2 regions of the Paenibacillus sp. FSL R5-0744 genome follow, and region 1 is predicted to be linked to the other one. Evidence: a T-box and tRNA genes for the amino acid it is inferred to sense, from the RefSeq annotation. Region 1 holds a T-box; the other holds one or more tRNA genes.
The links. The T-box of region 1 lies ahead of argS (arginine--tRNA ligase). A T-box ahead of a tRNA ligase gene usually reads a tRNA of that ligase, here a tRNA-Arg.
Positions count from the first base shown of each region.

Region 1 (6,015 bases):
CTGCAATATAAATTCCAGGTACAGGGAGCGGATTTCACTCTTCAAAATGAAGGTAGACTTGTCTCTCATGCTGACCAGTCAGATGCGCCGCTAGCTATTCTGGAACTGTCGGAGAGCAGTGAATGGACATTGAACATTCAAGGTCTTCTGGATGGTAAGGAGATTCAATCGAGCAGCCGTACAGCCGAAGAGGAGATTTCCGCATACCGCGAGTTCTACAGCGGGGTTATGAATGGCTTCCGCTTGACGTTAGGTGATGGGTCCGAAGGTGAGTTGTTTAAGGTAAATGCTCTAGCTTGGTGGTATACACATAATATGCTCGTCCATTATTCAGTCCCTCACGGATTGGAACAATACGGCGGCGCTGCTTGGGGAACCCGTGACGTGTGTCAGGGACCAGTGGAATACTTCATGGCTACGCAAAAATACGATCAGGTTCGCGAAATATTGCTGACCCTGTATGCTCATCAATATGAAGATGATGGTAACTGGCCACAGTGGTTCATGTTTGATAAATATACGAAGATTCAGCAAGAGGAGAGCCACGGAGATATTATCGTATGGCCACTCAAAGTGCTTGGAGACTATTTGGCGGTAACGCAAGACTACAGTATTTTGCAAGCGACTGTGCCTTATACTCGTAAGCATAGCTTTGATTTTACAGAGGAAAAAGCGACGCTGCTGGATCATGCACGGAAGGAAGTTGCTTATATTAAGAATCACTTCCTGCATGACACGCATTTGTCTTCTTACGGTGATGGTGACTGGGATGATACACTCCAACCGGCTAATCCACAGCTGAAGCAGTACATGGTTAGCAGCTGGACAGTGGCGCTTACCTATCAGACATTGAATCAGTTCTCAGAAGTGCTTCATAAAGTTGATCCAGCAGGTTCGGAAGAGCTGAAAGCGATGGTGGAGGGAATCCGTGAGGATTTCAACACACATATGCTTCAATCTGAGGTAATTCCAGGCTTCTTGTATATGGAGGACCCAGAGCAAGTGAAGCTTATGGTACATCCAAGTGATACGGAAACAGGGATCCAATACCGTCTGCTGCCAATGACGCGCAGTATGATCAGTGAGCTGCTTACACCAGAACAAGCCGAAGCCCACTATGAAGTAATCCAGGATAAACTGTTCTGTCCAGATGGCGTTCGTCTGATGAACCGTCCAGCTCAATATGTTGGCGGCGTAAGCACCCATTTCAAACGTGCGGAGCAAGCTTCTAACTTTGGTCGGGAAATTGGACTTCAATATGTACATGCACACATCCGTTATGTAGAAGCTATGGCTAAGCTAGGGAAAACCGATCAGGTCTGGAATGGCCTAGCGGCGATCAATCCGATCGGAATCCGCGACGTGGTGCCAAACGCTGAACTACGTCAGGCTAACTCTTATTTCAGTAGCTCGGATGGTAAATTTAACACCCGTTACGAGGCGCAGGAGAATTTCGATAAACTGCGTAATGGTGACGTAGCGGTTAAAGGTGGCTGGAGAATCTATTCAAGCGGTCCTGGGATCTACATGAACCAGTTGATCTCGAATGCACTGGGGATCCGTACGGAAGGTGGAGATTTAATCGTCGATCCAATTCTGCCGGAGTCGCTGGACGGAATGCGCTTTAGCTTTGAATATGCAGGCACTAAGGTAGACTTTATTTATCACCTTACGGGCTCTGATAACAGTCGGATTACTGTTAACGGTACAGAAGTTCAAGCCGAAGGTACGCTTAATCGCTACCGTAGTGGTGGTATGCGTATCAAACGTGAGGACTTTGATCGTCTCTGCGTAGAAGCTGGAAATGTGATAGACATTTATAAGTAAGATAATAAAAGAAGGGCAATCTCCGCGATAAGCGTGGAGATTGCCCTTTTTGTACTACATACGGCTCGGTGTCGGTAACCCAAGAACCTCTAGCACATCACCTAAAGTGTCCTTAAATCTCGAAGTGAGCCAGAGGCGGAACGCGATGGTGTCCTCCGCACCTTTTAAAATCGGACATATAGAATAGAAGTTATTGAAAAGTGTGGCTAAGGTATGCGCATACGTGCAGAGTATATTCGGCATTAATTCTATGCTGGCAGAATACAATGTCTCTTGCCAGACGCCAAGCTGTCTCAGCAAAGCGAGCTCTGCTTTTTCCATTTCGAGTGGAAATTGAAGCTTTGAGGCATCTGTAATTAATGGGGTTGTTGATTTGCCCAAAACACTGCTAGCACGCGCATAGGTGTACATCAGATAAACCCCGGTATTGCCGGATATTTCGGTAGCCTGTTTGAAATCAAACACGATTTCCGTTCCCAGATTAAACCGCAGCAGATAATAACGAATAGCAGCAGCTGCAACGATGTGGCTGGAAAGACCCTCTTTATCGGAGCGTGAATGTTCTATGTTCTGTTCCATAAGCTTTACTAAATCGCTCACCTTAACGCCGATTCCTTGGCGTCCGGACATGGCATAAGAAGATTTTCCTTCTGAAATATCTATCCCCAGCTCAGCAGCAGAGGCCGGACTAAGAGAAACAACGCCATAACTTACATGATGGAGCTTCTCAGCCTGTTCGTTATATCCTAGTGCTCCTAAAGCCTGCTTAACCATTTGTTGCGGATATTCCTGTCTATAATCGATCACATTAATAACACGGTTGGCATGTCCATAGGGCTCATGGGTTCCAGTTAATCCTGTGGTCCATAAACCAGACGAGAATTCACTGTAGGTGAAATCTTTGGTTAGTAGACCGAATTTCCAGAGATGATAAGCAATGTCTTTGGCTGTGTACGTCAAAATCCCATTCGAACGCACAAGCACCTTATCCATCTGATGATCCTCTGAATCCGCTCCACTGCTAACCTCTGTCCCTTGCTTTAGCACCCAGCAGCCCGCAAGTTTGCCTTCAGTCTCCTGTACAAAAACTGCCGTTTGCTTCAATAGCTCAGATGCGGCTGTCCAGAAGCCCTCTTTTAAAATATTACTCTCCCACACCAGCAGGTCATAGTGAATACCAAAACGCTTCATTTCCGATACATGTTCTCTCACAATACGTTCAGCAACTAAGTTGCCTAGCCACGCCTCATTACCATCACCCTTTTCAAGGGCATGCAGCATATCCGTGCGCTTGTGAGTGATCTCTGGATTCCGTGCGTATTCTTTGTTCACTTTGGCATATAGATCCCAGCAATAATCACCGAAACGTTGATGATCCCCTTCCAAGGGTACATTTAATAAACCAACGACTGTATCTGCCAGCTGGTTGCCCAGATCATCCACGTAGTTATGGACCTCTACGTTATGTCCGGTTCTTTTCATGATTCTGACCAGCGCATCGCCGATGCAGGCATTTCTCAGATGACCTACATGAGCAGCTTTATTTGGATTGATTGAAGTGTGCTCGATGATGACCTTTTCCCTTGTGCTGTTAGGCAGATCAAAGGAATGTTTAGCCCACACCTGCCAATTCATATACAAATTAATAAATCCAGGAGCAGCTACTTCGACTTTTTGTAAAAGACCCGTGTAACTCTCTTGTAATTTGATTTCTGCTTTTACTAACTCTGCTATGACGAGAGGGGATTTACGCAGGAGTTTGGCTAGCTGCATAGCAATATTGCAGGAATAATCACCATGCTCTAGATTAGCTGGCTGTTCGATCAGAATTGCAACATCTTTTGGGTAGGCAACTTCTAAGGTGTGGAATACTTTTTTTACACTTTGTTCAATGCTGTTTTTGATGATTTGACTTAACATTTTATACCCTCCTTTGAAAATACAAAAAAGCCCTCGTCTCAAAAGAGACGAGGGCTTTAGCGCTCGCGGTACCACTCTCGTTGCTAAACAGATGTTTAGCCACCTTACAGGATAACGGTCTTTAGCCGGGACTTCCTACTTAGGTTCAGAAGTCCATCTCACGGGTGCGCTTCATTAGGTGATCTGTACCGGCTTGCACTTACCCGGCTCGCTGAGGACTAGAACACGTTAACTACTCTCCCGCTCATCGATGCTTGAATAATTTTTACCAGTATAACGAATATTTCGAAAAAAGCAATAGGGTGTTAGTTAGAATACGTAGAAAATGCTTGAGTTTAAGATTGTCCGATTAGTAGATTACAAATTCAAAGAATAGAAGGTTGTCTTTTTTTTGAGTGGCAATTCCTTTGCATAAATGTCCACACATTAACTTTGAATACAGAATATTACTATATAGAGCTATTAATTATGAACCATGTTACTAGTTTTATAGTTTTTTTATTTTTCAAACTGCAGCAGAAGAGAGGAGTGAAAAAGATGGCTTTATTCTCAACCGGACCTATAGATAATAGTCCAATTCTAGGGGTCAGACAGACACAAATCGTAACAGTAAAAGTAGTTAATCGTGATTCTCTTAATCCATATAATCTTGTTATTCAGGGATTTTTGCTAAATGGGTCAAGATCGATGTATGTGAATGAAATGATTAATCTCGCACCTAACCAAGTTCTAACTAGGAACTATTTTGCAGATTTAGATGCATTTGAATTTGAGTTTACGACATTAGAAGTTGTTGAAGCAGAGGTAGGGATCTCGGTCTGGGGAAAACAGGCTTCAGGGGAATTAGTAGAACCTCATCGTATAGTAGCGTGGGAAAAACATGTAGGAATAATCTAAAGGAGTGTTGAGAATTGAGCTATTTATCTACTGGGCCGATAGATAATACCATGGTGGGAGGTATACGACCTACTCAACATGTTACGATCAAAATCGATAACCGAAGTGACGTTGTTTCTTCTACGGTTCTCGTTCAAGGATATTATATGAATGGGACAAGAACCATGTATGTTAGTCAGCTTGTTAATGTTATGCCTGATCAAGTTGTAACAACAGATTATTATGCGGATTTTGATGCATTTGAATTTATTTTTACGACTTTAAGCCTAGTAGATGATCCAATTCAAATTTCAGTCTGGGGAAAAAATAGTGTGGGTCAAATTGTGGGTGCTCACCGACTAGTCCATTCTGAATTACTCGGAGCAACGGTAGGGGTAACTGGGGCAACAGGAGCAGGTGGAGCGACTGGAGCAACAGGAGCAACTGGAGCAACGGGAGCCGACGGAGCGACTGGAGCAACAGGAGCAGACGGAGCAACAGGAGCAACGGGAGCAGACGGAGCAGACGGAGCGACAGGAGCAACAGGAGCAGATGGAGCAGACGGAGCGACAGGAGCAACGGGAGCGACTGGAGCAACAGGAGCAGATGGAGCAGACGGAGCGACAGGAGCAACGGGAGCGACTGGAGCAACAGGAGCAACGGGAGCAGACGGAGCAGACGGAGCGACAGGAGCAACAGGAGCAACTGGAGCAACGGGAGCAGACGGAGCAGACGGAGCGACAGGAGCAACGGGAGCGACTGGAGCAACAGGAGCAACGGGAGCAGATGGAGCGACCGGAGCAACAGGAGCGCCCGGAGGAGCGACCGGGGCAACAGGAGCAGATGGAGCAACAGGAGCCGATGGAGTTACTGGGGCAACGGGAGCAACAGGAGCAACGGGAGCGACTGGTGCAACAGGAGCGGCTGGAGTGACCGGAGCAACGGGAGCGGATGGAGTGACCGGAGCAACGGGAGCAGTTGGAGCGACTGGAGCAACAGGGGCAGACGGAGCGACTGGAGCAACAGGAGCGGTAGGTGTAACAGGAGCAACGGGAGCCGACGGAGTGACTGGAGCAACAGGAGCAGATGGAGTGACTGGAGCAACAGGAGCGGCAGGTGTAACTGGAGCAACGGGAGCGGCTGGAGCCACTGGAGCAACAGGGGCAGCTGGAGTGACTGGGGCAACTGGAGCGGCAGGTGTAACTGGAGCAACGGGAGCCGACGGAGCGACTGGTGCAACAGGAGCCGACGGGGTGACTGGAGCGACGGGAGCGGCAGGTGTAACTGGAGCAACAGGAGCGGCAGGTGTGACTGGAGCAACGGGAGCCGACGGGGTGACTGGAGCGACTGGAACGGCAGGTGTAACTGGAGCAACAGGAGCGGCAGGTGTGA
Region 1 covers NZ_CP150228.1:5,538,373-5,544,387, reverse strand. The annotation lists gene MKY19_RS24510 (cellobiose phosphorylase) at 1-1,827, shown strand, start outside; gene argS (arginine--tRNA ligase) at 1,882-3,747, opposite strand; T-box leader at 3,788-4,004, opposite strand; gene MKY19_RS24500 (hypothetical protein) at 4,285-4,644, shown strand; gene MKY19_RS24495 (collagen-like protein) at 4,659-6,015, shown strand, end outside.

Region 2 (6,015 bases), 1.5 Mb from region 1:
GATTAATTCCTCCACACCCAAAGTTGTTTCTAGCAGGAAACAAGAAATACATTTAGAAAGAGCGGAAACAAGGAACTTCTGTTTCCGCTCTATAGATGTTACTTATATCAAGTCAATTACTTAGCGATTTTAGCGAATTTCTCCAAAGTACGAACCAATTGTGCAGTGTAGGACATTTCATTGTCATACCAAGCAACAGTCTTAACGAGTTGTTTGTCGCCAACAGTCAATACTTTAGTTTGTGTAGCATCGAACAGGGATCCGAAAGTCATACCTTTGATATCGGAAGATACGATTTCATCTTCAGTGTAACCATAAGTGTCTGGATCGGAAGCTGCTTTCATTGCTGCGTTGATTTCTTCAACAGTAACGCTCTTATCAAGAACAGTTACAAGCTCAGTCAGGGAACCAGTTGCAACTGGAACACGTTGAGCCGCGCCATCCAATTTACCTTTAAGTTCTGGAATAACAAGACCGATTGCTTTAGCAGCACCAGTAGTGTTAGGAATGATGTTCTCAGCTGCTGCACGAGCGCGTCTGAAGTCACCTTTAGCGTGTGGAGCATCCAAAGTGTTTTGGTCACCAGTGTAAGCGTGAATTGTAGTCATCAAGCCTTCAACGATACCGAACTTGTCGTTCAATACTTTTGCCATTGGAGCTAGGCAGTTCGTTGTGCAAGATGCGCCGGAAATAACAGTCTCAGTACCATCAAGAATGTCATCGTTAACGTTGTAAACGACAGTTTTCATGTCGCCAGTAGCTGGAGCGGAGATAACTACTTTCTTAGCTCCACCTTTCAAGTGTTTTTCAGCTGCTTCTTTAGTTGTGAAGAAACCTGTGCACTCAAGTACGATATCAACGCCTAGGTCGCCCCATGGCAATTCTTCAGGGTTGCGGTTAGCAAGAACCTTAACTTCTTTGCCATTGACTTTGAAGAAGCCATCATGCACTTCAACATCACCTTGGAATTTACCTTGAGTTGTATCATATTTAAGCAAATGAGCAAGCATCTTAGCGTCAGTCAAGTCGTTGATTGCTACCACTTCGATACCTTCTACATTTTGAATACGGCGGAAAGCAAGGCGTCCAATACGTCCAAATCCGTTAATTCCAACTTTTACACTCATTGAATAGTTCCTCCTAGAATTCGTTTTATTTATTCAAAACAGACCGTGAAGCCTGTCATGACAACAATGTTAAGTATGATACAAGATATATGCTCTAGTGAGTTACGAGGATATCTGTAACTGATTATCAATTTCCTTGCCGATTTCCACAGCAGCAGCCTCGTCGGTGACGAGTATATTCTCCTGCCCGAAACGCAGCATGGCATGAATGGCTTTGGCCTTTGGTTTGCCTCCAGCAATACCGATGACTGTCTCCGTCCGAACAATATCTTCTAGACGTAGTCCCATCGTAAGCATCGTATGGACAACCTGACCATCTTCGTTAAAGTAATACCCAAAGGATTCAGCCACGGCTCCCTCACCCTGGATTTCTGAGACAGTTGCCTCATCCAGCTTGCGGCGGCGAGTCATTTCAATGGCATCCCCAATCCCATGTACAATAATACGCGAACTGCGGATGATTTGTACAATCTCTCCAATATTAGAGTCAAGTGCTAGTGACTGGTAGGCATCCCCACTAAGTAAATCAGGTACATGCAGCAACCGGTAATTCGCTCCTACCCGCTTTGCCATTGTTGAGGCAATCGTATTGGCTTGAATCTCCATACTCTCTCCTAATCCACCACGCGCCGGAACAAACCAAGCGTTCTTATAGGAAAGGGATAACGGCGGTGTCAGTTGATCAGCCATATCGGCAAGCGTTGATCCACCTGTGACAGCAACTATATCATCTGTACGAAGTACACTGAGCAGCGCTTTTGCACCCGCTCGGCCAAGCTCACGTTTGGTGAACGGCGATGACTCACAATCACCCGGCACCACAATAACTTTATCCAGACCGTACGTTGCCCGAATTTTCTCTTCCAGCTCATCCAGACCAAACAGGCTCTTAACGACCGGCTCTAGCAAATCAAGCAGTCTACGCCCAGCAGCGCTAATGCGCATGCCAACGCTCTCGATCTCAATGAGCCCTTGCGATTTCAGAAGATCCGTCTCGGCACGCAGTACCCGCTCAGTCATATCAAGTGAAGCGGCAAGCGTTCTGCGCCCAATTATATCGGACAGCATGATCTGATGAAGAATCGTGTACCGTCTCTTAAGGGTTTCCATGAGATCAGGCAGAAGCTGCTTTTGGATATCTAATAAATTACGCATACTTTCACTCCTGCAACTTCGTCTTCCTCTATTCCCTTGTTCATGGTCTCAAAATGTCCCGGGTAAACTTTTTAAGTCCCACTCATATTCTAACCAAATATTGCTCGAAGTGCAAGTCTTCCGAGAGTAGAATTCTCAAGCGCTTGTCTTCTTATACATTTATAGGATTGGGAAAGAGATTCAGCTCCAAAAAACCTGTCATTAACAATCCAGATTCTTTCGCTGATTGAAACACAATGTACGCTTGTCCACCTTGAAGACTATGGATAGAGCCTGTGTACAGTATTATTAATTCATTGCATTTGCACAGAAATTGTATTATAATCATTTTTGTTGCGCCCGTGGTCCAATGGATATGACGTAGGCCTCCGAAGCCTGAGATCCAAGTTCGATTCTTGGCGGGCGCGCCATTAATTTCACTTTTGTACATAATTTAGTAGTGCCTATACTACTACTTAACCAAAGAGCCGCGTGTCGGCTCTTTTTTTTGAATATAAGTTTGACTTTCTTTGACTTTTTGTTTGAATTTGTTTATCATGTGGGTAATACGGCAAGAGTAAAAATGAATACATTTGAAGAACCAATATCAAGGAGGTTTTCCACGTGAGTTATATTCCTATGGTAGTAGAACAGAGCAACCGCGGTGAGCGCGCTTATGACATCTATTCCCGCCTGCTGAAGGACCGCATCATTTTCCTTGGAACGGAGGTTAATGACGTGGTAGCCAATTCTATCATCGCACAAATGCTGTTCTTGGCTGCCGAAGATCCGGAGAAGGACATTCACCTTTATGTGAATAGCCCAGGCGGTTCCATTACTGCAGGTATGGCTATTTTTGATACAATGCAGTACATTAAACCGGACGTTTCCACCATCTGTGTGGGTATGGCAGCTTCTATGGGAGCTTTCCTACTTAACGCTGGCGCTAAAGGCAAACGCTTCGCACTGCCTAACAGTGAGATCATGATTCACCAACCTCTGGGTGGTGCTCAAGGTCAAGCAACGGATATCGAAATCCGTGCCCGCCGTATCCTCAAATTGCGTGATAAGTTGAATCGTATTCTTGCAGAACGTACGGGTCAACCGCTAGAACGTATTGAGAAGGATACAGATCGTGATTACTTCATGACTGCTGCAGATGCGGCAACTTACGGTATCGTTGATAAAGTCATCGAGAAAACACTGCCTAGCGGTGTGTAAGCTATAAAACAACACAAAGAGGCTGTGCCCTATCCACTTGATGGTTAGCGCACAGCCTCTTTACTTTTCAGACCATCACTTCATACGAATCTCAATTAAATCAAACCGCCATATCCAAGCGCATCGAGTTTCTCAGCAATCACACGGTAGCCTCGGCCATTCGGATGTAAGTGGTCAATCGATAATAGCCCTCTCTCATTTCCTGCAAACTCACTATAGATAGAAGCAAACCCACATACTCGGCTACTGTACTGTGAGGCATAGCGGTTAAACTGCCGCACCCACTCTGTAGCACCCACTACCTGAGGATAAGGATTATACAGTCCCACAATCCGAATGATAAAAGGTCTACGCGTTCCCGTCTTCAATTGGAAGAGGATACTCATAATTGCAGCAAAATTTTGTTTGCATTCTTGCAATGATCTTCGCAGCTCTTTAGATAAATTTTCAGGTTGTCTAGCTGCAGCCTTCGCAGCATGGATTAAATCGTTGCCACCGATGGATAGAGTGATGATGTCGGCTGCTCGAATGGCTTCGCGAGTCATCGCACTCCCCCGTAGCCGCTGTTCCAGTTCAGAAGTAGTCAATCCATTCACGCCCAAATTCGTAGAGGCTACATTAGAACGCAGTCTCCCTTCCGCCATTCTACGGTACACCGGTACAAAACCGTTACCTGGCAGAGCGCCAAATCCAGTCGTCAAGGAATCGCCAATTGCAGTGTATTGATAGCTCATAGCTCTCCCCCGTTCATAAACTAGTTACTCCATTTAGCATATGAATTCGAGGTCATTTTGGTAAGGGGGAGATGTCCAGTGGTGACACTAGCGGTTACGACTTCTCTATTTATTTTACAGCAGTAAATGGGCTACCGCCTTCCGGCAACAGTTCTTTGAAAGTAAAGGGATATTCCGGGAACCCCGCAGCATAAGCTGTGTATTCATACAATTGGAAGAACAGAACGACCTGATCATCCTTCAGATAAAAATACTTTTCCGTATTCAATCCGTTGAATCCTCCCAAATAACTTTCCTCCGCTTTTACTAGCTTGTTCAACTTAGCATTCAACTCTTTTTTGTAGTTTGGGTTAGCTCCGAACAGGTCGCCCAACAGTAGACGTTTGCCATCCTTGAGCGAAAAGGTAAACGCCTCCCGATTGGTCATACCATGAGCGCCGCCCGTATCGCTATACTGTGACATCACTAAGCTGATCACACCATCCTGATTGTAGGTCACCATATATTCTATATCATAGGTATACTTAGGCTCTGACCCGGATCGATTCGAGATATCCTTCTCTGCGTTTGCAGCAAATTTCATGGCACTTTCTTTCAAAATATCATTCATGGCCTGCTGTGCATTGGAATTGCTTAATCCACTAAACTTCGGATAATCAAGCTGGATCAAAGCCTCTTTTCGATCCTTAGCATAGGTCTCTGTGGTTACTATCAACGCATTCTGTGATCTATTCACCACATTCAACCTACTAGAGCCCCGACTCCAATCCACTTTATAGCCTAAATAATCATTTAACAGACCTGATGGAACATAGAGCCGATTGTTTATTAGCTTTCCTTCATACTCTCGAATGTAATAATTGTTCACCCAAATTGAAGTACCATAGCTAGATAACAGCAACTTGGCCTTAGTCGTTCCCTTTCCGATCGTGTATGCATTTTCTTTTTTATCATAAGTTAGAGGTAATTGCAGCACATCACGCATAAAGGTAATCGGAATCCAGACCTTCCCTTCCTGCAGAATACCTGTCTGCTGTGAAATCACCCCGTTCGCCTTTAAAACTATACTTGTAGCAATAGCCTTGCTCTTCGTCTGATCAGAAGCTGCATGACCCGTATCACTGGGCAGCAATCCTCCACCAAGCAATAATCCAGCCGACATCAAACCTATGCCCCATTTGCGTACTGTTTCTTTTGAAATATTCACCATCTAATTTTCCCACTCCTTTCCAGTTTATTAAACCTAATCTTGGAGAATTTACACAAAAAAAAAGAGGCGCCCCCCACTATTACTAGTGGAAGATCACCTCTCCTCTCTGCAATCATCTTGTTCTGCTACTATTTCAATTCATACATTACGCTCAGCTGTGTTGTAACTTTAACTACTCCCGGTTGAACGGATGTGCTTGCACCAGCATCTGCTGCAGCCATTTCCATTTTTAGATTCTGTTCAAAATAAACCGGAGTGACATTGCCATCATTTTGGCTGACCGTGATTACTTGACCCAGGCTACGTTTAGCCGCCTTAGCAATAGCTCCTGCTTTAACATCTGCGTTCGCCATCGCCTTTTCAATCACCTGAGCTTCAAAGGCAGAAGTATCTTCCACGGAAAAACGTGCATTTCCGATATTATTTGCCCCCGCCGCAGATGCAGCGTCTAGCAATTCACCAACCTTGGTCAGATCTCTATAGGACACTAACAGTGTATGATTCGCGTTGTATCCTTTCACTTGCTGTCCTTCTTTTTCGCTATAACTGTAGTTGGGTTGCACATAGAATTGGGTACTTTGAATATCCT
Region 2 covers NZ_CP150228.1:182,244-188,258, reverse strand. The annotation lists gene gap (type I glyceraldehyde-3-phosphate dehydrogenase) at 117-1,127, opposite strand; gene MKY19_RS00915 (sugar-binding domain-containing protein) at 1,230-2,282, opposite strand; tRNA gene MKY19_RS00910 (tRNA-Arg) at 2,618-2,692, shown strand; gene clpP (ATP-dependent Clp endopeptidase proteolytic subunit ClpP) at 2,886-3,482, shown strand; gene MKY19_RS00900 (GDSL-type esterase/lipase family protein) at 3,578-4,216, opposite strand; gene MKY19_RS00895 (DUF4163 domain-containing protein) at 4,326-5,426, opposite strand; gene MKY19_RS00890 (SIMPL domain-containing protein) at 5,555-6,015, opposite strand, start outside.
Region 2: it has a tRNA-Arg gene. The T-box ahead of argS (arginine--tRNA ligase) is inferred to sense a tRNA for this amino acid. The anticodon was not compared.